DNA from 4 places in the Bradyrhizobium sp. AZCC 2262 genome. Region 2 is predicted to be linked to each of the others. Evidence: predicted binding sites of a transcription regulator. Region 2 holds the regulator's gene; each other region holds the start of a gene.

Region 1 (5,156 bases), 830 kb from region 2:
GATCCGCTGGTGCCAGCGGCTCGGCGCGCGGGATTCCCTGAAATAGAACGCGAAGGTCCCGATCACGCGGCCGTCCTTGGCCTTGATCGGCGTCGACCAGCAGGCCTTCAGGCCGATCTCGAGCGGCCGCGTCTTGTACGGCTGCCAGCGCGGGTCGGTGTCGAGATCTTCGGCCAGCACCGGCTTGCCGAAATATGCCGCCGACCCGCACGAGCCGACGTCCGGACCAATGGCGACGCCTTCGAGCGCGCGGGAGTAGTCATCGGGCAGGCTGGGTCCGCCCAGCGGGTGCACCAGCCCGTCGGAATCGACGTGCAGCACTGAAGCTACGACATCGGGTGCGATGGTTTCGACGCGCCGGCACAGCTGGTCGGCGATCTCGGTGAGCGGGAGTTCGTCGGCGAGCGCCGCCATGATCAGCTGCTGCAACGACCTCAGCTGCTTGTTTTCGGAGATATCGGTCAACAGGGCGAAGATGTACTTGACCCGTCCGCGGGCGTTGCGGAACGGCTTGACCATGGCCGAGACCCAGATTTCATCGCCGTTCTTGTCGTAGCCCAGGATTTCCTCTTCAGCGCCGCTGTCATCGAAGATTTTGCGGGGCAGCTTCGCCAGCGTCGTGCGATCGGTGAATCGGCTGCCGATCAAGCGGTGCGCCTGTCGTCCTTGCGCTTCTTCAGGCGAGTATCCGAACAGTCGGGAGAACGCGGCGTTGGTGTAGACGACCTGCAGCCTCCGATCGGTGACGACGACCGCGCGGTTGGTCTTGTCGGCCACCAGATTGAGCAACGCGATCCTCTCGCGTCGCTCGACCTCCGCGGTGGTGTCACGAACGAAGACCATGTAGTTGGCTCGGCCCCCGATCTCGACACGCGATACCGATAGCTGAGCCCGGATCCGGCTGCCGTCGTTGCGGCGGATCGTGATCTCGTAATCAGCGCCATTTTGCAGGTCATCGAAGCCGAGGCCGCGTGCATCGCAGCCGAGAACCTCCGTGCGCGGTACGCCCCAGATCGATTCCGCCGCAGCGTTGAAATGGCTTATATGCAGGTCACCGTCGATGATGACGACGGCCTCGCTCGCCTGCTCAAGCGCCGCCAGCAGGAATTCTGTCGTGTCGACCGTAGGGCAATCGGAGGCGTGCATCGTCTGACCTTGTGACCGGCAGCGATCGTCGACGCCGCCCGGCGTTGGACGGAAAATGGTTGCTGCACCGCAAAGTTAGAAGGCCGTGCGTGATCAGGAAGTTGTGCAACTCACTGGGAACCGGCGGAATTCGGATCATGCTTAAGATTTCGTTAGTGAAAGGAGAGGGCTGTGGCGCACCAAGGCGCCACCGGCGCGCGGTGCAGATAGCGCCGAAGCAGCTAGGGTTTTTTGCGATCGTCTTCAGACAATCGGCATTGAGGAGAATACGCCCAAACCGGACATTTCCTCGCAGCAACTCGGCAAAAATTCTGGCGGTCAGATATCGCCAATAGACGCGCTCACTGGACGAGCCTCAATTGCTACCCACTTCTCCCTGCGGCGGTGGCCTTGTGTGCAGAAAGGCCCAGCAATGCTGCCGGGCCTTTCTTATCGTTGTGCGCTGAACGGTTGGAGTTAGAAGTCCATACCTCCCATGCCACCCATGCCGCCGCCCGGAGGCATGCCGCCAGCGCCGGCGTTCTTCTTCGGCACTTCGGCCACCATAGCTTCCGTGGTGATCAGGAGCGCCGCGACGGACGCTGCGTTCTGGATCGCCACACGAACCACCTTGGTCGGGTCGATGATGCCCTTGGAGATCAGGTTGACGTATTCGCCGGTCTGCGAGTCGAAGCCGTAGGAATATTGATCCTTCTCGAGGATCTTGCCGACGATCACCGAACCGTCTTCCCCAGCATTGATGGCGATTTGGCGGGCTGGATACGACAACGCCTTGCGGACGATTTCGACGCCGGTCTTCTGGTCGTCGTTCTTGGTGCGAAGTCCCTTGAGATGCTGGGAGGCGCGCAGCAGAGCGACGCCGCCGCCCGGCACGATGCCTTCCTCAACCGCCGCACGGGTCGCATGCATCGCGTCATCCACGCGATCCTTGCGCTCCTTCACCTCGACTTCGGTCGCGCCGCCGACGCGGATCACGGCGACGCCGCCCGCGAGCTTGGCCAGACGCTCCTGCAGCTTCTCACGGTCGTAGTCCGAGGTGGTTTCCTCGATCTGCGCCTTGATCTGCTGAACGCGCGCCTCGATGTCGGACCTCTTGCCGGCGCCGCTGACGATTGTTGTGTTTTCCTTGTCGATCATCACCTTCTTGGCGCGACCGAGCATGGAGAGCGTGACGTTCTCGAGCTTGATGCCGAGATCTTCCGAGATCGCTTGACCACCGGTCAGAACGGCGATGTCCTGCAGCATGGCCTTGCGGCGATCACCGAAGCCCGGAGCCTTGACGGCAGCGACCTTGAGGCCACCACGCAGACGGTTGACGACGAGGGTGGCAAGCGCTTCGCCTTCGACGTCTTCCGCTATAATCACAAGCGGCTTGCCGCTCTGCACCACGGCTTCGAGCAAGGGAAGCAATTCATTCAACTGAGATAGCTTCTTTTCGTTGATGAGGACGTAGGCATCTTCCATTTCAACGCGCATCTTGTCGGCGTTGGTGACGAAGTAGGGCGAGATGTAGCCGCGGTCGAACTGCATGCCCTCGACAACCTCGAGTTCGGTCTCGAGCGACTTGGCTTCTTCAACCGTGATGACGCCCTCGTTGCCGACCTTCTTCATGGCGTCGGAGAGGAACTTACCGATCTCGGCGTCGCCGTTGGAGGAGATGGTGCCGACCTGGGCGATTTCCTCGTTCGAGGTGACCTTCTTGGAGTTCTTGACGAGGTCGGCGACTACGGCTTCCACCGCCATGTCGATACCACGCTTCAGGTCCATCGGGTTCATGCCGGCGGCAACCGACTTGGCGCCTTCTCGGACGATCGCAGCCGCGAGAACGGTCGCGGTGGTGGTGCCGTCGCCGGCAGCGTCCGCCGACTTGGAGGCGACTTCGCGCACCATCTGCGCGCCCATGTTCTCGAACTTGTCGTCGAGTTCGATTTCCTTGGCGACGGTGACGCCGTCCTTGGTGATGCGGGGAGCGCCGAACGACTTGTCGAGGACGACGTTGCGGCCCTTGGGACCGAGCGTCACCTTGACCGCGTTGTTGAGAATTTCAACGCCGCGCAACATCCTGTCGCGGGCGTCGACGCCGAATTTGACTTCTTTGGCTGACATAATGATCTCCGTTTGAAACTGATCCTCATCCGGAGGAGCCCGGAGGGCGTCTCGAAGGATGAGATGAGTTGAGCTTGGAGCTCATCCTTCGAGATGCCGGCTGCGCCGGCTCCTCAGGATGAGGGAGCGGGTGCGGTTAGGCGGCCTTCTTCTTGGTAGCCGGAACGTCGGTTAGGACGCCCATGACGTCGCTTTCCTTCATGATCAACAGCTCCTGGCCGTCGATCTTGACTTCGGTGCCGGACCATTTGCCGAACAGCACGCGGTCGCCAACCTTGAGGTCGATCGGGATCAGTTTACCAGCTTCGTCGCGGCCACCCGGGCCCACGGCGACGATTTCGCCCTGCGAGGGCTTTTCCTTGGCACTGTCCGGAATGATGATGCCGCCTGCGGTTTTATCTTCGGCATCGATGCGTTTGACCACGACACGGTCGTGGAGCGGACGGAATTTCATGCGGTCCTCCTTGGCTTTTGCGATTTTCTGGATTGGCAGTCGCAATGAGCGAGTGCTAGCCGCTCTTCACATAAGCTTGTGACGCTGGGGCGCAAGGGCTTCGGCCCACGATGTTTGACTGCGACTTGAGTTTCTGGAGGATGGGCGACTGCTAGCAGGTGACGTAACATGCTGCTAGCGCGTTGATTGCTATGACCTATTGAACGTTTTCCTTTTTGGCGAATTGAGAATCACGCATTACTCTTCAGTCCGGCTGGAGGTTGGCATGGTCGAGAAAGATGCGGTTTCCAAGGATTTCAGGAAGCAGGTCTTAGGCTACGGGCTGACAACAGCGGAGATCGTTTATCGCCGTCCGGATCGGCGCTGGCTGCTGCAAACTTACGTCTGGCAGGACTACGACATGTTTCCGGATTTCCCGGCGTTGAAGGATTTCCTCGCGTTCTGGGAAGCAAAGCTCGAAGGCCCGCTGTTTGCGGTCACCGTGGTGCACTCCAAACTGATCAAGCCTGCCGAACTACGCGCCGTGGACGGAGTCTTCCGGCTGCATTAACGCCGGCGCTACGAAAATCGCAAAGGCATTGAATCGCACCCCCGGGTACGACAACAGCAGAAGCGCATATGCATATGTTGGACGCGTCGCTCAGCACGAGGGGGTAACTGAAGGCAAAGGTCGCGATAATTAGCAAGTGGTCTGCCACATTTGAATTGAACGGCTTTCTTTTTGATTTGTCGGAACGAACCTCCGTAGGCTCGGTTGTCATATGTTCCCGACCATTAAGGAGACGGGATGACCAACAGAATGATCCCAACAAGTATGGTCAGCAGAATCGACAGGGCGATTAGTCCGCCAAGTCCGGCCAGAACCCGAATCAGACGCCTGACCAACAGACGCAAAATCCAAACCAGAGCGGCCAGCAGAGCGGCGGCTAACAAAGAGATCCGCAACGCTAACGAAAACGAATTGCTCGCTTCGACGTGAATGGCATGAAAAGTCTCCTGTCCGTGCTCGACGTAAAGGCTGACCGTATTTACAACGCCGTAAGCGTCGGCAAGCCAGACGGCATCCCGGCTTGTGCCCGTCTTAATGATTACTTGCCGCCCAACTAACCGCTTGAGCGATGTCAGTGCCACGTTGGTGACGGCTTGCCCCAGCTTGTCGTCGTCTTCCTCGATCGCTCCGGCAGACAATACGTGCTCGACACTTCCCATCCACCATTCTTAAGCGCACGATGCGCTTCGGTCCATGCCCTCAGAGGAGGTAGCTATGGAACATCAATTTTTCATTCGCCAGCAAAACCTTAAGCTCTATCGCAGTCTCGTGGCTGCATCGGAAGCGGCGGCAGCGAAAGCTGACGCGCGGCAGGAGAACTTTTTAAAGCTACTGGCAGAGGAAGTAGCGAACGAACCGCCGCCCGGAAAGGACTAAGGCGCTTGATGCCGGCATGAGTGG
Region 2 (5,156 bases):
CATCTCGCCAAAGGTCCTGACATGCCCGTCGGGCAGGAAAGCCGGATCATAGCCGAAACCGGCGGTGCCGCGCGGCGGCCAGACCAAAGTTCCATCGGCGCGGGCCTCGACCTCTTCGAGGTGGCCGTCGGGCCAGGCGACGCACAGGGCCGAGACGAAATGCGCCTTTCGCTTGTCCGGCGTAGCGGCGCCGCGTTCCTGCAGCAGGCGCTCGATCCGGCTCATCGCGGCCATGAAATCCTTGCCCTCGCCGGCCCAGCGCGCCGAATAGATGCCGGGCGCGCCATCCAGTGAATCGACCACGAGGCCGGAATCGTCGGCAAAGGCCGGCAGTTGCGCGGCTTTCGCGGCCGCGATCGCCTTGATCGCCGCATTGGCGCGAAACGTCTGGCCGGTTTCCTCGGGCTCAGCCAAGCCCAGCTCGCCCGCGGAAACGGCTTCGACGCCGTGCGGCGCCAGCAGTTCCCGCATCTCGGCGAGCTTGCCGGGATTGTGGGTCGCGATCACGAGCTGGCCTGTGATTCGACGGTGCATGCGCGATCAGACTACGCGACGGCCAGCTTCTGCAAGTCCACCAGCCGCGCGACACCCTTGCGCGCCCAGTTCCATCAACGCGAGGAACTCGTCCTGCGAGAACGGGGTCTTTTCGGCGGTGCCCTGCACCTCGATGATGCGACCGTCGCCGGTCATGACGAAATTGGCGTCGGTCTCGGCCTCGGAATCCTCGGCATAATCGAGGTCGAGCACCGGTGTGCCCTGATAGATGCCGCAGGAGATCGCGGCGACGTTGTCGCGCAGCACGTTGGCCTTGATCATGTTGCGGCTCTTCATCCACGCGATGCAGTCCGCCAGCGCCACCCAGGCGCCTGTGATCGAGGCGGTGCGGGTGCCGCCATCGGCCTGGATCACGTCGCAATCGACCGTGATCTGGCGCTCGCCCAGCGCTTCGAGGTCGACAGCTGCGCGTAAGCTGCGGCCGATCAGCCGCTGGATCTCGACCGTGCGGCCGCCCTGCTTGCCGGCGGCGGCCTCGCGGCGGGTGCGCTCCAGGGTGGCGCGCGGCAGCATGCCGTATTCGGCCGTGACCCAGCCGCGGCCCTGACCCTTCAGCCACGGCGGCAGCCGTTCTTCCAGCGTGGCTGTGACCAGCACATGGGTATCGCCGAATTTCACCATGCAGGAACCTTCGGCATATTTGACCACGCCGCGTTCCAGCGACACGGGGCGCAGCTGATCGGGCGCACGGCGGCTTGGCCGCATGGGAAATCCTTTCGAAATCGAGCGAAAATTCGTTCGCGGTGCTTGTAGGTGGGGGCGTGCGCAGCGGCAAGGGCCTTTGGCCCTGTTTGGAGGGAAAGGGAACGCTTGTCATTGGGCCGCCGGAGCGACAAATTAGGGGGTGTCAAGGAGTTAACAGTGGCCCACCACGATCCGATTGGCCTCATCGCGCCGCATGCTGGCCTTGCCCAGCTCAACGAGCGCTCGCGCGACATTTTTCGTCAAATCGTCGAAAGTTATCTCGCCACCGGTGAGCCGGTCGGCTCGCGCAATATTTCCCGCCTGATCGCGTTGCCGTTGTCGCCGGCTTCCGTCCGCAACGTGATGTCGGACCTCGAAGCGCTCGGCCTGATCTATGCGCCGCATACATCGGCCGGGCGATTGCCCACCGAACTCGGCCTGCGCTTCTTCGTCGACGCCCTGATGCAGGTCGGCGACCTCACCGAGCCGGAACGGGAATCGATCCAGAGCCAGCTTGCCTCCGTCGGCCGCGCGCAATCGGTCGAGGCGGCGCTCGGCGAAGCGCTGACGCGGCTCTCCGGCCTCACCCGGGCCGCCGCCGTGGTGCTGACCGCCAAATCGAATTCGCGGCTGAAGCATATCGAATTCGTGCGGCTGGAGCCGGAACGCGCGCTGGTGGTGCTGGTCGGCGAAGACGGCCAGGTCGAAAACCGCGTGCTTGCGCTGCCGCCCGGCGTTCCCTCGTCGGCGCTGACGGAAGCGACCAATTTCCTCAATGCGCGGATTCGCGGCCGCACGCTGGCCGAAGCGCGGTTGGAGCTCGAAACCGCGCTGACGCAGAGCCGCGTCGAACTCGATCTGTTGACGCAGAAGGTGATCGCGGCCGGTATCGCGAGCTGGTCCGGCGGCGACAACGACGACCGGCAATTGATCGTGCGCGGCCACGCCAATCTGCTCGAAGACCTGCATGCGCTGGAGGATCTCGAACGCGTCAAGTCGCTGTTCGACGATCTCGAGACCAAGCGCGGCGTGATCGACCTGTTGGGCCGGGCCGAGCGCGCCGAAGGGGTGCGGATTTTCATCGGATCGGAGAACAAGCTGTTTTCGCTGTCCGGCTCCTCCACCATCATCGCCCCCTATAGCGACGCCGCGGGTCGCATTGTCGGCGTTCTCGGCGTGATCGGGCCGACGCGGCTGAACTATGCAAGGGTGATTCCGACCGTGGATTACGCCGCCCGGATCGTCAGCCGGATGCTGGGCGGCTAATCAGCCCCAAATTGACCCCAATCCGGACTTTTCTGTTTTGACGCGTTTTCTACCGCAGATAAGTCTACGCAATCTGCGTAAACTTGATTGCTATGCGAACCGGTGCGCACCCCCGGATCGAGCCCGAGGGCATGCTTCGCTCGAAAACGCCATGGAACGCTTGATTTTCGGCCACTAAAGCACGATATCCCGCCCAGCAAATCCCCATCGAACCAGATACGTTTTTTGAGAAGGCAGCCTTATGACCGATCCCAACCGGCCGAGTGACGATACGGTGAAACCGGCCCAGACCGGCGAGCCCGTGGTCTCAAAACCCTACATCATGCCCGACGATCCCGAGGAAGGATCGGTGGAGCTGTTGGTCAAGGAAGCGACCGAGGCCCGCGACAAGATGCTGCGCACGCTGGCGGAGATGGAGAACCTGCGCAAGCGTACCGCCAAGGAAGTCGCCGATGCGCGTGCCTATGGCATCACTGGTTTTGCGCGTGACATTCTCGACATCGCCGACAATCTGCAGCGCGCGCTCGACGCGATTCCGGCCGAGGCCAAGGAGACCGCCGATCCCGGCATCAAGGCCTTCATCGAGGGCGTGGAGTTGACCGAGCGCTCGCTGCTCAACACGCTGGAGAAGAACGGCGTCAAGAAGTTCGATCCGTCCGGCGAGAAGTTCGATCCGAATTTCCAGCAGGCGATGTACGAAGTGCCCGACCCGTCCGTCCCGTCCGGGACCGTAGTTCAGGTCGTGCAGGCCGGCTTCATGATCGGCGAACGCATCCTGCGCCCGGCGCTGGTCGCCGTCTCCAAGGGCGGCGCGAAAACGGCGCCGGCCGAGCAAAGCTAGGTTCTGAATTCAACTCAGCTGAGTCAGAACCTGTCACATGTCTGACAGGGCCTTCCGTGCTGGGTGCGCGGAGGCCTTCGACGGGCGGCGAAGTGGCGGTGCGTTCGATCGCCTTCTCAACATTCGTATCCGAACGGCGATGACAGGCTCGAAGCGCGAGCACGTGGCGTCTTCCCACTGGTCGAAGTTTTGTCCGGAATTTGCTGATTGAGTTGCTTCGGGGTTTACGCGGTCTGGTTGGAGAACTAGGTTCCGCCAATCAGGGGCGGGGATGTTTACGTTAGCGAGCACCAGGAACGACACGTCGATCACGCTGGATGCTTGCCGCGCTCTGGCCGCGCAAATGGTCTGTTGCGGGCATGCCCTGGCATTTTTCGGGGTCGGCGCAGCGGCCAGGCCGCCGGATGTCCCGCACATGCAGGTCATCGGCGTTCTCTTGTTCTTCATCATGTCGGGATTCTTGATTGCCGCGACCCTGTTCCGGAAATCTGCCGCTCCCGAATACGGCTTTAAGCAATACTTCATCGACAGGTTCGCCCGAATCTATTCAGGGCTCTTGCCTGCACTCGCCTTCATCGTGGTGGTGGATGGCCTGGTCATCCTGCAAACCGGCGATCCGACGATTTCCCGCAACTACGATCTAAAGACCCTGATCGCAAACCTGCTGATGAACGAAGGGTACCGCGGGATATTTCCCCATTTCATGCCGCGAGAAGCGTTCGGATCGGCCAGCCCGCTTTGGACGCTTGCAATCGAATGGCACATCTACCTGTTCGTCGGCGCGGCGTTCTTCATTTTCGTCCGCCGTGGCAGCCTCTACCTCTTGATCCCGTTGCTGCTGTTTTTCGGTCAAACACCCTTTCGCTACATACTTGGATCGACGTACGGGAATGACGTGGGAACGGGACTGTTCGCGCTCTGGCTCGGCGGCGCTGCAATCTATTTCGTTCTATCGCGATGGATCCCGCCATTATGGGCCAGCGCCACGCTGTTGGCGGCGTCGACGGCGCTTTACGCGTTTGAGGTCGTGCCCGACCACGAATATGACCTCGCGACCTATCCGGCACTTGTTGTTGCCGTTGGCTCGCTCATCGCTATCACGCAACGTACGAAAATCATTGGCAGAGCAGCGGTCATCCGGACCGCGGCAGACTACTCCTTTACGCTGTATCTGATCCACCACACCATAATGATGGCTGTCATCGCGTTGGTGCCGGGGGCGCAGGGTTGGCTGTGGTTCTTTGCTGTCGTCGCCGCGTCGAATGCTGCCGCCTATGCGATCGCCTGCCTGTGCGAAATGAGGCACAAGAAGTTCGCGGCCTGGATCGCCAGTTTGTGGTCGCGGGAAAAGCCGGAAATGGCGATAGCGCCAAAGCAACCCCGATGAGGGTTTGAGAGAAGCGCGTGTCCCTGGCCCACGCTACGCTGCGATATCGTCCGACTTGATGCGCTTGACGCCGGTGCGGCCCAGAGCGCTCGATGGGGCGAGGGACGTTGCGGCGAGATCTGTCAGAACCAGCCTGCGTGTGAACATGGTGCGTCTCCCCGATCATGAACCCGATGGGAGAAAAGCTAAGTTCCATAGGTGTGCGAACGAAAGCCCGAAATTTTGGCGGGCTTTGCGAATTTTTAAGATCAGCCGCGCGGATGAATGCCGTCGCGCACCGCGCGGAAGCGCGGAAAGGCCTTGGTCCAGTCGTCGCGCGGCGAAGAGCCGATGATGCGCATCGAGGTCTGGGCGCCAAACCGCAACCACTGCACGATGGTGACAGGCGTATTGTCCTTGCCGCTGGTGGCGTCGATCCGCGTC
Region 3 (5,156 bases), 1.3 Mb from region 2:
GATATCCAATCTCAAAAATATCTCCGCAACAATACATTGTCTTGGTTTTGAATAAGTCAATCTGCTTCCAAATTGTAGCTGAGAGCACCTGTGCTTGCCTCTGGCGCCCTCGTCCTCTGAACTCAACTAGATCTCCTTGGGTAATGGCGGAGATTGGATGAATCCTTCGCGGTTCTCCCGTCTCAATCGATGTGTGCGGATCAACCCTGATCAAGGCAGCATCAACGCCATTTGCCGCAGGCTCAGCAAAGCGATTACACGGTCCTGTTCCGGTTGGAAAAATGACAGAATCCACTCTTCCCAGCTTGACCGCTTGGCGCCGCGCATTGCCCGTTATCGCGATCCCTTTCTTCCGTCCGACGTGACCACACGTCAGCGCGTATGTAGTTTCTGCAAGTGTGTCGCGGAAGAATCCGCAGACAGTACCCTCTAATCTTGCGGCGCCTGCCTTGATAGAATCACCGCAGACGTATTGCGCTTCAATAGGACCCGCCACTCGATATTTGATGCGAAAACCTTCATATTGTGTGGGTCCGTCTGAAAATAGTGGATTTTTGGGATCTGCGACGTCCACTAAGATGGTGACGGCTTTTCTCTTATTACCTTCATTATTATTCAGCCAACCTGCGAGCGTGTGGAATCCTTGGCTTCGTTGTTCTATCGCGGTGCGGTTTCCGTACCACATTTCTTGAATTATACTTGATACCTGAGCGCTAGCGGGCCGACCCTGATAGGAATTCTTCGTTGCTTCGTCGTGCCCATCGCGAATGCCGTAGAACACAGCTTTCATGAAGCCATCATCAAAGCGGAGTTGGATCCCGTTTGCTCCTTTCTCATTGAGTCCAAATGGATCCTCACGAAAGAACTCAAATAGCTCACCAGAGAACGCAAGGGATCGGAGAAAATCGAGAGACATTGCGAAATCCTCTAAGATACAGCTTTGACTGCTGTCTGAAAAACGGATTGCCAGCCTAAACCGGACACGAACAACGCGCATAGCTGCACGGAAATCGGACGATCTGGATCGAAGGCATTGCGGTACACCGCAGGAAGCAAGACCAGTGCGATTAGCAGGGCGAAAATGGATCGGCCACCCGCCGTCTGCAGACTGAAATTAAAAGCGCCTGCCGCGATGTAATTCCGCAAGAATGGATCGGTCAGCACACCAAGCGCGAGCGCTAGGTATTGTGGCACTACCGGTGCGTATTCGTGTTTATCACTGCTATGGCCAACTGGAACGTTGGAACGTCGTTCGGACTGCAAGTCAAAGTAAGCGATTACACTATTTATATTTATCATTTTCCACCCCCTGTAGATTGATAGAGACAATCATAAGTTGCGGGGTGGCGAAATCAACTGTCCTCCTGGAAGGTTACGAAAAAAGGGGGGACGGCGGTTGCCGCACCCCCTAGCATCCTTGTTCGACGAGAAATCCAGAGCCCTTTAGAAGCCCATGCCGCCCATTCCACCCATGCCGCCGCCACCGCCGGGCATCGGGGCTGCCGGCTCCCTCGGTAGTTCGGCGACCATGGCTTCGGTGGTCACCAGCAGGCCGGCCACGGAGGAAGCGTCCTGCAGCGCGGTACGAACCACCTTGGCCGGGTCGATGATTCCCTTGTCGACCATGTCGACATATTCCTCGGTCTGGGCGTCGAAGCCGAAGGTCTCGGACTTGTTCTCGAGGATCTTGCCGACCACGATCGAGCCTTCGACACCGGCGTTTTCCGAGATCTGGCGAACCGGAGCTTCCAGCGCCTTCAGCACGATATTGATGCCGGCCTGGACGTCGGAATTGTCGTTGTTGATGCGGCCGACGGCCTTCTTGGCGCGCAGCAGCGCCACGCCGCCGCCCGGCACGATGCCTTCCTGAACGGCCGCTCGGGTCGCGTTGAGGGCGTCCTCGACGCGGTCCTTCTTTTCCTTGACCTCGACCTCGGTCGCGCCGCCGACGCGGATCACCGCGACGCCGCCGGCGAGCTTGGCCAACCGCTCCTGCAGCTTCTCGCGGTCGTAGTCCGAGGTGGTTTCCTCGATCTGCGCCTTGATCTGCGTGACGCGGGCTTCGATGTCCTTCTTCTTGCCGGCGCCCTTGACGATCGTGGTGTTCTCCTTGTCGATCACCACCTTGCCGGCGCGGCCGAGCATGTTGATGGTGACGCTTTCGAGCTTCATGCCGAGTTCATCCGAGATCAGCTGACCGCCGGTCAGGATCGCGATGTCTTCCAGCATGGCCTTGCGGCGGTCGCCGAAGCCCGGCGCCTTGACGGCGGCGACCTTCAGGCCGCCGCGCAGGCGGTTGACCACCAGCGTCGCCAGCGCCTCGCCTTCGACGTCCTCGGCGATGATCAAAAGCGGACGGCCGGACTGTACCACGGCTTCCAGCACCGGCAGCATCGACTGCAGGCCGGAGAGCTTCTTCTCGTGCAAGAGTACGTAGACGTCTTCCAGTTCGGCTGTCATCTTTTCGGCGTTGGTGATGAAGTAGGGCGACAGGTAGCCGCGGTCGAACTTCATGCCCTCGACGATGTCGACCTCGGTATCGAGCGACTTGTTTTCCTCGACCGTGATCACGCCTTCATTGCCGACCTTCTGCATCGCCTGCGCGATCATCTTGCCGATGGCGGTGTCGCCGTTGGCCGAGATGGTGCCGACCTGCGCGACCTCGGAGGAAGCGGCGACCGGCTTGGCGCGCTTCTCGAGATCCTTGACGACGGCATGCACCGCGATGTCGATGCCGCGCTTGAGGTCCATCGGGTTCATGCCGGCGGCAACCGACTTGGCGCCTTCGCGCACGATCGCCTGCGCCAGCACGGTGGCGGTGGTGGTGCCGTCACCGGCGGTGTCGTTGGTCTTGGAGGCGACCTCGCGCAACATCTGCGCGCCCATGTTCTCGAACTTGTCCTCGAGTTCGATTTCCTTGGCGACGGTGACGCCGTCCTTGGTGATGCGGGGTGCGCCAAAACTCTTTTCGATCACGACGTTGCGACCCTTCGGACCGAGCGTCACCTTCACCGCGTTGGCGAGAACGTCGACGCCGCGCAGCATGCGGTCGCGGGCGTCGCCGGAAAATTTAACGTCTTTGGCAGCCATTTGTGTTGCTCCTGATTGATTGAATACGGTTGCGTGCCGCTTGTCGTCGCCGGGTCTTTCCCCCTCTCCCCTTGTGGGAGAGGGTGGACGCGATGCGAAGCATCGCGGACGGGTGAGGGGGTCTGTCTCCGCGGATAGAGACCCCTCATCCGGCGCGCTTTGCGCGCCACCTTCTCCCACCCCAACTCGGGTTTACCCGAGTTGGGCATCTTAAATTTCGAAGTCGGATAAATCCGACTTCGATGGGAGAAGGGAAGAAGAGAGTGCGCCGGCGAGCAGTGCTCGACGGCTATTGGTTTGCCTTACGCCAGCACGCCCATGATGTCGCTCTCCTTCATGATCAGGAGTTCCTCGCCGTCGAGCTTGACCTCGGTGCCTGACCATTTGCCGAACAGCACGCGGTCGCCGACCTTGAGGTCGATCGGAATCAGCTTGCCGGCCTCGTCGCGGCCGCCCGGACCCACGGCGGTGATTTCGCCCTGCGACGGCTTTTCCTTGGCGCTGTCGGGAATGATGATGCCGCCCTTGGTCTTCTCTTCGGCATCGATGCGCTTGACCACGACGCGGTCATGCAGCGGACGGAATTTGGATTTGGCCATGACGTCTCCTCTTGAAGTTCCTTTGGAAGGCGTGGTTTCAGGTCTGTGCCATCGAAAATGGCTTGGAATACCGTCGATTCGACGCCGCCCCGGGCGGGACAGCACGACCCTTAGCAATCTTTGTATTTGAGTGCTAAACGTGGGGCCGGGGAATATGGCTTGGCACTGTTCCTGTCAAGCAAACAAGGGGGTTAAGGCCTTGGTGAGGCCAATATAGGATGGTGCTTCGGAAACCAAATCGGTGCAGCGGCGTAATTTTAACGGACGTCATTGCTCCGGCAGGCTTTTTGCGGTTGGCTGCTTGACGGGAGCGGCCAAGGAATTGCTCGGGGGAATGCGATGATCAGCTCACGTAATGCGCGTACGGTTGCCAATCTGGCGATCGCGTCGGCGCTGACGATCTTGCTGGGGGCGTGCAGCAGCACGCTGCCGTCGTTGTCATCCAATCCGGCACCGGACGCCGAGCCCGGCGTCGCCCCGGAAATGCCGGCCACCATCCGCTCCGACGAGATCGTCGGCCGCTGGGGCCTCGCCTCGTTCCAAAATCCCAACGACCGCGCCCGGACCGAAGCCGCGGCGCGCGGGCAGTGCAAGCAGCCCTATGTGATCAGCGCCGGCCAGAGCGGCGGCGTCGTCATGCATCTGGCCGACCAGGCCACCCCGCAGGAGCTGCGCCTCAAGGGTAGCCCGAGCGGCAAGAACTATATCGGCCCGGCGGGCCCGACGCCCGGCGAGCAGGACCGCGAGATCGTCTCGTTCGACGGCCGCGTGCTGATCACCCGCTTCATCGACAAGGATGCCGCGGTCCGTTACGGCAACATGGTCTACGTGCGCTGCGCGCCGCGGGCGTGAGCTGCTGCTTTTCGATGCCGTCATTCCGGGATGGTGCGTTAGCACCAGACCCGGAATCTCGAGATTCCAGGTTCGCCGCTTCGCGTCGCCCCGGAATGACGGTGCGAAAATAAAAACGCCGGCGTCTAGCCGGCGTTTCTATTTAGTCTGCGTTAACCAGTCCGATCAATCGAACAACGCGTCGATGTCGTTCTGCGAGGCGTGACCGTCGTCGCCGTCCAGCTTCGGGCCGTTCAGCAGCTTGGCGTCTCCTTCGCGGGTATCGACGATCGGGGGGGCATGCGCCTTGATGGCGTCGACGCCACCCCAGATTTCCATCATCTCGATGATGTGCTTTTCGATGAATTTCATCGTCGTCATCACTTTGCTGATGCGCTGGCCCGTCAAGTCCTGGAAATTGCAGGCCTCGAAGATCGCGACGACGCGTTCCTGGATTTCTTCGCTGAGCAGCTTTTGCTGATCGGGCGAGATGTTCTTGGACAATGCGGTGGCGGCCTGGTCGATCGCCTCGACGGCTTCGAGAATCTGCTGGGTGGCCTGTTCGGTGCCGCCGACGACGGCGCCGAGTTCGCCATTGACCTTGGCCATTTCCTGGCCGTCAAAGCTCTTGCCGTG
Region 4 (5,156 bases), 6.7 Mb from region 2:
TCCGTCGCGTTCAGCGTGACTTTCACTTCGCATTCACTCACGGCACGATTGTCCTGCTCAGCCGAAAGCATTCCCCGCGACGCCAACCGGCGTCACGAGAGCTCGCGCTCCGCGTTCGATCGGATTTTGGGTGAGCCTTGATCTAGCCCCGACGTTACTTTGCGCCACGAAAAGTCGGGTTGTCGGTTCGGTTTGCGACTCTCGCGCAAATTTTTTTTGAAATTGTCAACACACACCATCGTATATTTATAAAACCATGTGCATAACAAGGATATCCCAACGAGCGTGGCGTCTTTTCTTCAGCGTGACGTTGCAACTTTGCGTCGGCGGTTACTGCGCAGTGGCGGCCGTCCGCGTCGTCTGCTCAAACAAAAACCCCGGCATCGCTGCCGGGGTTTTGCATTTCTTGGATATCGCCTGAGCGAATGGATCAGAAGTCCATGCCGCCCATGCCGCCGCCCGGAGGCATGCCGCCGCCGGCTGCGCCACCCTTCTTCGGCAGTTCGGCGATCATCGCTTCGGTGGTGATCAGGAGAGCCGCAACCGAAGCCGCGTTCTGAATCGCCGCACGAACCACCTTGGTCGGATCGATGATGCCCTTGGAGACCAGGTTGCCGTATTCGCCGGTCTGCGAGTCGAAGCCGTAAGCGTACTGCTCCTTCTCGAGGATCTTGCCGACGATGACCGAACCGTCCTCGCCTGCGTTGATCGCGATCTGGCGAGCCGGCCAGGAAAGCGCCTTGCGGACGATCTCGACGCCGGTCTTCTGGTCGTCGTTCTGGGTCTTGATGCGCTTGAGCTGCTCGGAGGCGCGGAGCAGGGCGACGCCGCCGCCCGGCACGATGCCTTCTTCAACCGCCGCACGGGTCGCATGCATTGCGTCATCCACGCGATCCTTGCGCTCCTTCACCTCGACTTCGGTCGCGCCGCCGACGCGGATCACGGCTACGCCGCCCGCGAGCTTGGCCAGACGCTCCTGCAGCTTCTCACGGTCGTAGTCCGAGGTGGTTTCCTCGATCTGCGCCTTGATCTGCTGGACGCGCGCCTCGATGTCGGCCTTCTTGCCGGCGCCGTTGACGATGGTGGTGTTTTCCTTGTCGATCATCACCTTCTTGGCGCGGCCGAGCATCTGCAGGGTGACGTTCTCGAGCTTGATGCCGAGATCTTCCGAGATCGCCTGACCACCGGTCAGAACCGCGATGTCCTGCAGCATGGCCTTACGGCGATCGCCGAAGCCCGGAGCCTTGACGGCAGCAACCTTGAGGCCGCCACGCAGACGGTTGACGACGAGGGTGGCGAGAGCTTCGCCTTCGACGTCTTCCGCGACGATGACCAGCGGCTTGCCGGTCTGCACCACGGCTTCAAGCAGCGGCAGCAGCTCGTTCAGCGAGGAGAGCTTCTTCTCGTTGATCAGGATGTAGGCGTCGTCCATCTCAACGCGCATCTTGTCGGCGTTGGTGACGAAGTAGGGCGAGATGTAGCCGCGGTCGAACTGCATGCCTTCGACGACGTCGAGTTCGGTCTCGAGCGACTTGGCTTCTTCAACCGTGATGACGCCCTCGTTGCCGACCTTCTTCATGGCGTCGGCGAGGAACTTGCCGATTTCGGCGTCGCCGTTGGCGGAGATGGTGCCGACCTGGGCGATTTCCTCGTTCGAGGTGACCTTCTTGGAGTTCTTGACGAGGTCGGCGACCACGGCTTCCACCGCCAGGTCGATACCGCGCTTCAGGTCCATCGGGTTCATGCCGGCGGCAACCGACTTGGCGCCTTCACGGACGATCGCAGCCGCCAGAACGGTCGCGGTGGTGGTGCCGTCGCCGGCAGCGTCTGCCGACTTGGAGGCGACTTCGCGCACCATCTGCGCGCCCATGTTCTCGAACTTGTCGTCGAGCTCGATCTCCTTGGCGACGGTGACGCCGTCCTTGGTGATGCGGGGAGCGCCGAACGACTTGTCGAGTACGACGTTGCGGCCCTTGGGGCCGAGCGTCACCTTGACGGCGTTGGCGAGAATGTCCACGCCGCGCAGCATGCGGTCGCGGGCATCGACGCCGAATTTTACTTCTTTAGCTGACATATTTGGTTTCCCTGAGTTGATGCTTGTCTCTCACCCTGTCGGGGAGGCGCCTTGCGGCGCTCCTCAGGGTGAGCGTTGCAGGCGAAGTGCTTAGGCAGCCTTCTTCTTGGTGCCGGCGGGGACGTCGAGCACGCCCATGATGTCGCTCTCCTTCATGATCAGGAGATCCTCACCGTCGATCTTGACCTCGGTGCCCGACCACTTGCCGAACAGGACGCGGTCGCCGACCTTGAGGTCGATCGGGATCAGCTTGCCGGCTTCGTCGCGGCCACCCGGGCCGACGGCGGTGATTTCGCCCTGTGAGGGCTTTTCCTTGGCACTATCCGGAATGATGATGCCGCCAGCAGTCTTCTCTTCGGCGTCGATGCGCTTGACCACGACGCGGTCGTGAAGCGGACGGAATTTCATGCAGTCCTCCTAAGTTTCTGAAGATGTTGTCAGATTCTGGAATTTTGGCAGTCCGGGCAGGCGAGTGCCAGCTCGGCTGCGGCTGATTTAGGCCAGTATTCTTCGGGGGACAAGGGCTTCTAGCAGAAAAATTGGCACTCAAATGTGACGCCTGCCAATTTCGTTAATCATGATTAATCCGGCGGGCGGAGTGTCCGGACCCCGTATTAGCACGTGCGGTAAGCTGCTGCTAACGCGTGAATTTTCAACAATTCATTAAACATTTAGGCTTGTGATGGGCTGGTCTCGTGCGTCACATTTCTCTCATGTGAGCGCATCTCCGCCGGGGTGGCTCGGTGTGTGGCCACCACGTGAAATGCGCTTCCAGCAATGGAGGTTTGGCATGGTGTCGCGGGTTGGAGTTGCTTCCGACGATTTCCGGAAGCAGGTGCTGGGTTACGGGCTGACGACGGCGCAAATCCTGTATCGGATGCCCGATCATCCCTCATTGCTGCAGACCTATGTCTGGCAGAATTACGATCTGTTTCCGAAATTTCCGGCGCTGAAGGATTTCCTCGCCTTCTGGCAGGAAAAGCTCGATGGCCCGCTTTATTCCGTAACGGTCGCGCATTCCAGGCTGATCAAGCCGGCCGAACTGCGCGCGGTCGACGGCGTGTTCAGGCTGCATTGAGTTGAGGGTGGGCAAAGCCACCGGGTCGCGCGAATGCGCGCTCGATGACAGGCTCCGCGTGCCCACCATGCCAAACATAGATCTCGCTCGTGACGGTGGGCACACTTCGCTTTGCCCACCCTACAAAATGCAATTCGTGTTAGCCTCCAATGCATCAACAAAAAAAGGGAGGCAACCATGGCCAAGCAGAAGGCGACATCACGACCCGCGGCGCAGCCCGCCGTGAAGAAGAAATGGTCGGGCCACAAGACGGCAGCCAAATCGCGCGCCCGCAAGGCCCTCAAATCCAAGGGACGCGTGTCGAAAGCCAAACCGGTCAAGAAAGCGCGGCCGAAGCAGCGCATCGCCATCAGCCATCACCGCGAGGAAGATTTTAAAGCCGACGGCCTGCGCACTTACGCAAAATACCGCGACCTCGGCATTGCGGACGCCACCCACGGCCTGGCGCAGGCGCATGTGATCCGCCTCCAGGGGCCGTGCAATCCGGCGGAAGTCTCAAAGCTGCATTTCCATGACGTCGAATTCCAGATGGTCTACGTGCTCAAGGGCTGGGTGAAGACCTACATGGAAGGGCAGGGTGAGACGCTGATGAAAGAGGGCAGCGCCTGGACCCAGCCGCCGCGCATCAAGCACCTGATCATGGATTATTCCGACGACGTCGAATTGCTGGAAGTGATTTTGCCGGCGGAGTTCAAGACGGTGGAATTGGCGAGTTGAGATGCCGTCATTCCGGGGCGATGCGAAGCATCGAACCCGGAATCTCGGGGTTCCGGGTTCGACGCTCTGCGTCGCCCCGGAACGACGAGAGGGTTCACGTCAACACCCCCACGACCGCGCCCATCAGGCACGTCGTCAGCGTGCCTGATACGATCGATTTGAGCCCCAGCGCATTGATCTCCTCGCGCCTTTCGGGCGCCATCGTCCCGAGGCCGCCGATCATGATGCCGAGGCTGGCAAAATTGGCAAAGCCGCACATTGCATAGAGCATGATCAGCCGTGAGCGCGGGTCGAGTGCATCGGTGCCGAGCTTTGACAGGTCGACATAGGCGATCAATTCGTTGAGCACGGTCTTGGTGCCCATCAGGCTGCCCGCCGTGATTGCCTGCGGCCAGGGCAAGCCCATCAGCCAGCATACCGGCGCCATCAGGTAGCCGAGCAGGCGCTGCAGCGAAATTTTGGCGCCGCCGATCTCGGGCAACAGCCCAAGAATGGCGTTGGCGAGGTAGACCAGCGCCACCAGCACCAGCAGCATGGCTATGATGTTCAGGAGCAGTTCAAGTCCCGCCGTGGTGCCCTTGGCGATGGCGTCCATCGTGGAGGAGGCGTGCATGTCGGGATCTTCCAACGATCCGCCCGTACGCTTGTCCGAAGTCTCCGGCACCATGATGAGGCTGACCAGGATAGCCGCCGGCGCGCCCAGCACGGATGCAATGACGAAATGCGCCGCGGCGTCCGGGATCAGCGGCGCGAGGAAGGTGGCGTACAGCACCAGTACGGTGCCGGCGATGCCGGCCATGCCGCCGGTCATGACCAGGAACAATTCGCTGCGCGTGAGCTGCGCCAGATAGGGGCGGATGAACAGCGGCGCCTCGACCATGCCGAGAAAGATATTGGCCGCGGTCGAAAGTCCCACCGCGCCGCCGACGCCGAGCGTGCGCTCCAATAGCCACGCCATGCCGCGCACGATGGGCGGCAGGATGCGCCAGTAGAACAGCAGCGTCGTCAGAACGCTCATGACCAGCACGATCGGCAGCGCCTGAAACGCCAGGATGAAATCCGCGCCCGGCGCCTTGAGGTCGAAGGGCAGGGCGCCTCCGCCGAGATAGCCGAACACGAAGGAGGTGCCGGTGCGTGTCGCCGCCGCGATAGTATTGACGGCGTCGTTGATGGCGCCGAACGCCCTTGCTACCGGCGGCAGCTTGAGCAGCACCAGCGCGGTGACGACGGTGACGGCCAGCCCAACCGCCATTTGCCGCAACGAAACCGCGCGGCGATTCTCGCCAA

Evidence for each region. The regulator HrcA, encoded in region 2, represses chaperone genes, less so after heat shock. The targets are predictions, from matches to a motif close to GTTAGCACTCNCNNNNNGNGAGTGCTAAC.
Region 1: the regulator HrcA is predicted to act here: its motif matches at 3,738-3,766, upstream of V1283_RS33925 (co-chaperone GroES).
Region 3: the regulator HrcA is predicted to act here: its motif matches at 3,799-3,827, upstream of V1283_RS43970 (co-chaperone GroES).
Region 4: the regulator HrcA is predicted to act here: its motif matches at 2,526-2,554, upstream of V1283_RS06475 (co-chaperone GroES).

The regions. Positions count from the first base shown of each region.
Region 1 covers NZ_JAZHRT010000001.1:7,225,137-7,230,292, reverse strand. Annotated here, with positions in the region: gene V1283_RS33935 (EAL domain-containing protein) at 1-1,146, opposite strand, end outside; gene groL (chaperonin GroEL) at 1,603-3,252, opposite strand; gene V1283_RS33925 (co-chaperone GroES) at 3,389-3,706, opposite strand; gene V1283_RS33920 (usg protein) at 3,972-4,256, shown strand; gene V1283_RS33915 (hypothetical protein) at 4,481-4,915, opposite strand; gene V1283_RS33910 (hypothetical protein) at 4,971-5,132, shown strand.
Region 2 covers NZ_JAZHRT010000001.1:8,050,921-8,056,076, reverse strand. Annotated here, with positions in the region: gene rdgB (RdgB/HAM1 family non-canonical purine NTP pyrophosphatase) at 1-534, opposite strand, end outside; partial or broken gene rph (ribonuclease PH) at 546-1,260, opposite strand; gene hrcA (heat-inducible transcriptional repressor HrcA) at 1,417-2,505, shown strand; gene grpE (nucleotide exchange factor GrpE) at 2,747-3,346, shown strand; gene V1283_RS37745 (acyltransferase family protein) at 3,618-4,733, shown strand; gene V1283_RS37740 (hypothetical protein) at 4,982-5,156, opposite strand, start outside.
Region 3 covers NZ_JAZHRT010000001.1:9,365,041-9,370,196, forward strand. Annotated here, with positions in the region: gene V1283_RS43955 (hypothetical protein) at 1-916, opposite strand, end outside; gene V1283_RS43960 (hypothetical protein) at 928-1,299, opposite strand; gene groL (chaperonin GroEL) at 1,444-3,090, opposite strand; gene V1283_RS43970 (co-chaperone GroES) at 3,393-3,689, opposite strand; gene V1283_RS43975 (hypothetical protein) at 4,029-4,541, shown strand; gene V1283_RS43980 (protein phosphatase CheZ) at 4,707-5,156, opposite strand, start outside.
Region 4 covers NZ_JAZHRT010000001.1:1,400,333-1,405,488, forward strand. Annotated here, with positions in the region: gene groL (chaperonin GroEL) at 431-2,074, opposite strand; gene V1283_RS06475 (co-chaperone GroES) at 2,165-2,482, opposite strand; gene V1283_RS06480 (usg protein) at 2,865-3,152, shown strand; gene V1283_RS06485 (cupin domain-containing protein) at 3,330-3,869, shown strand; gene V1283_RS06490 (NupC/NupG family nucleoside CNT transporter) at 3,964-5,156, opposite strand, start outside.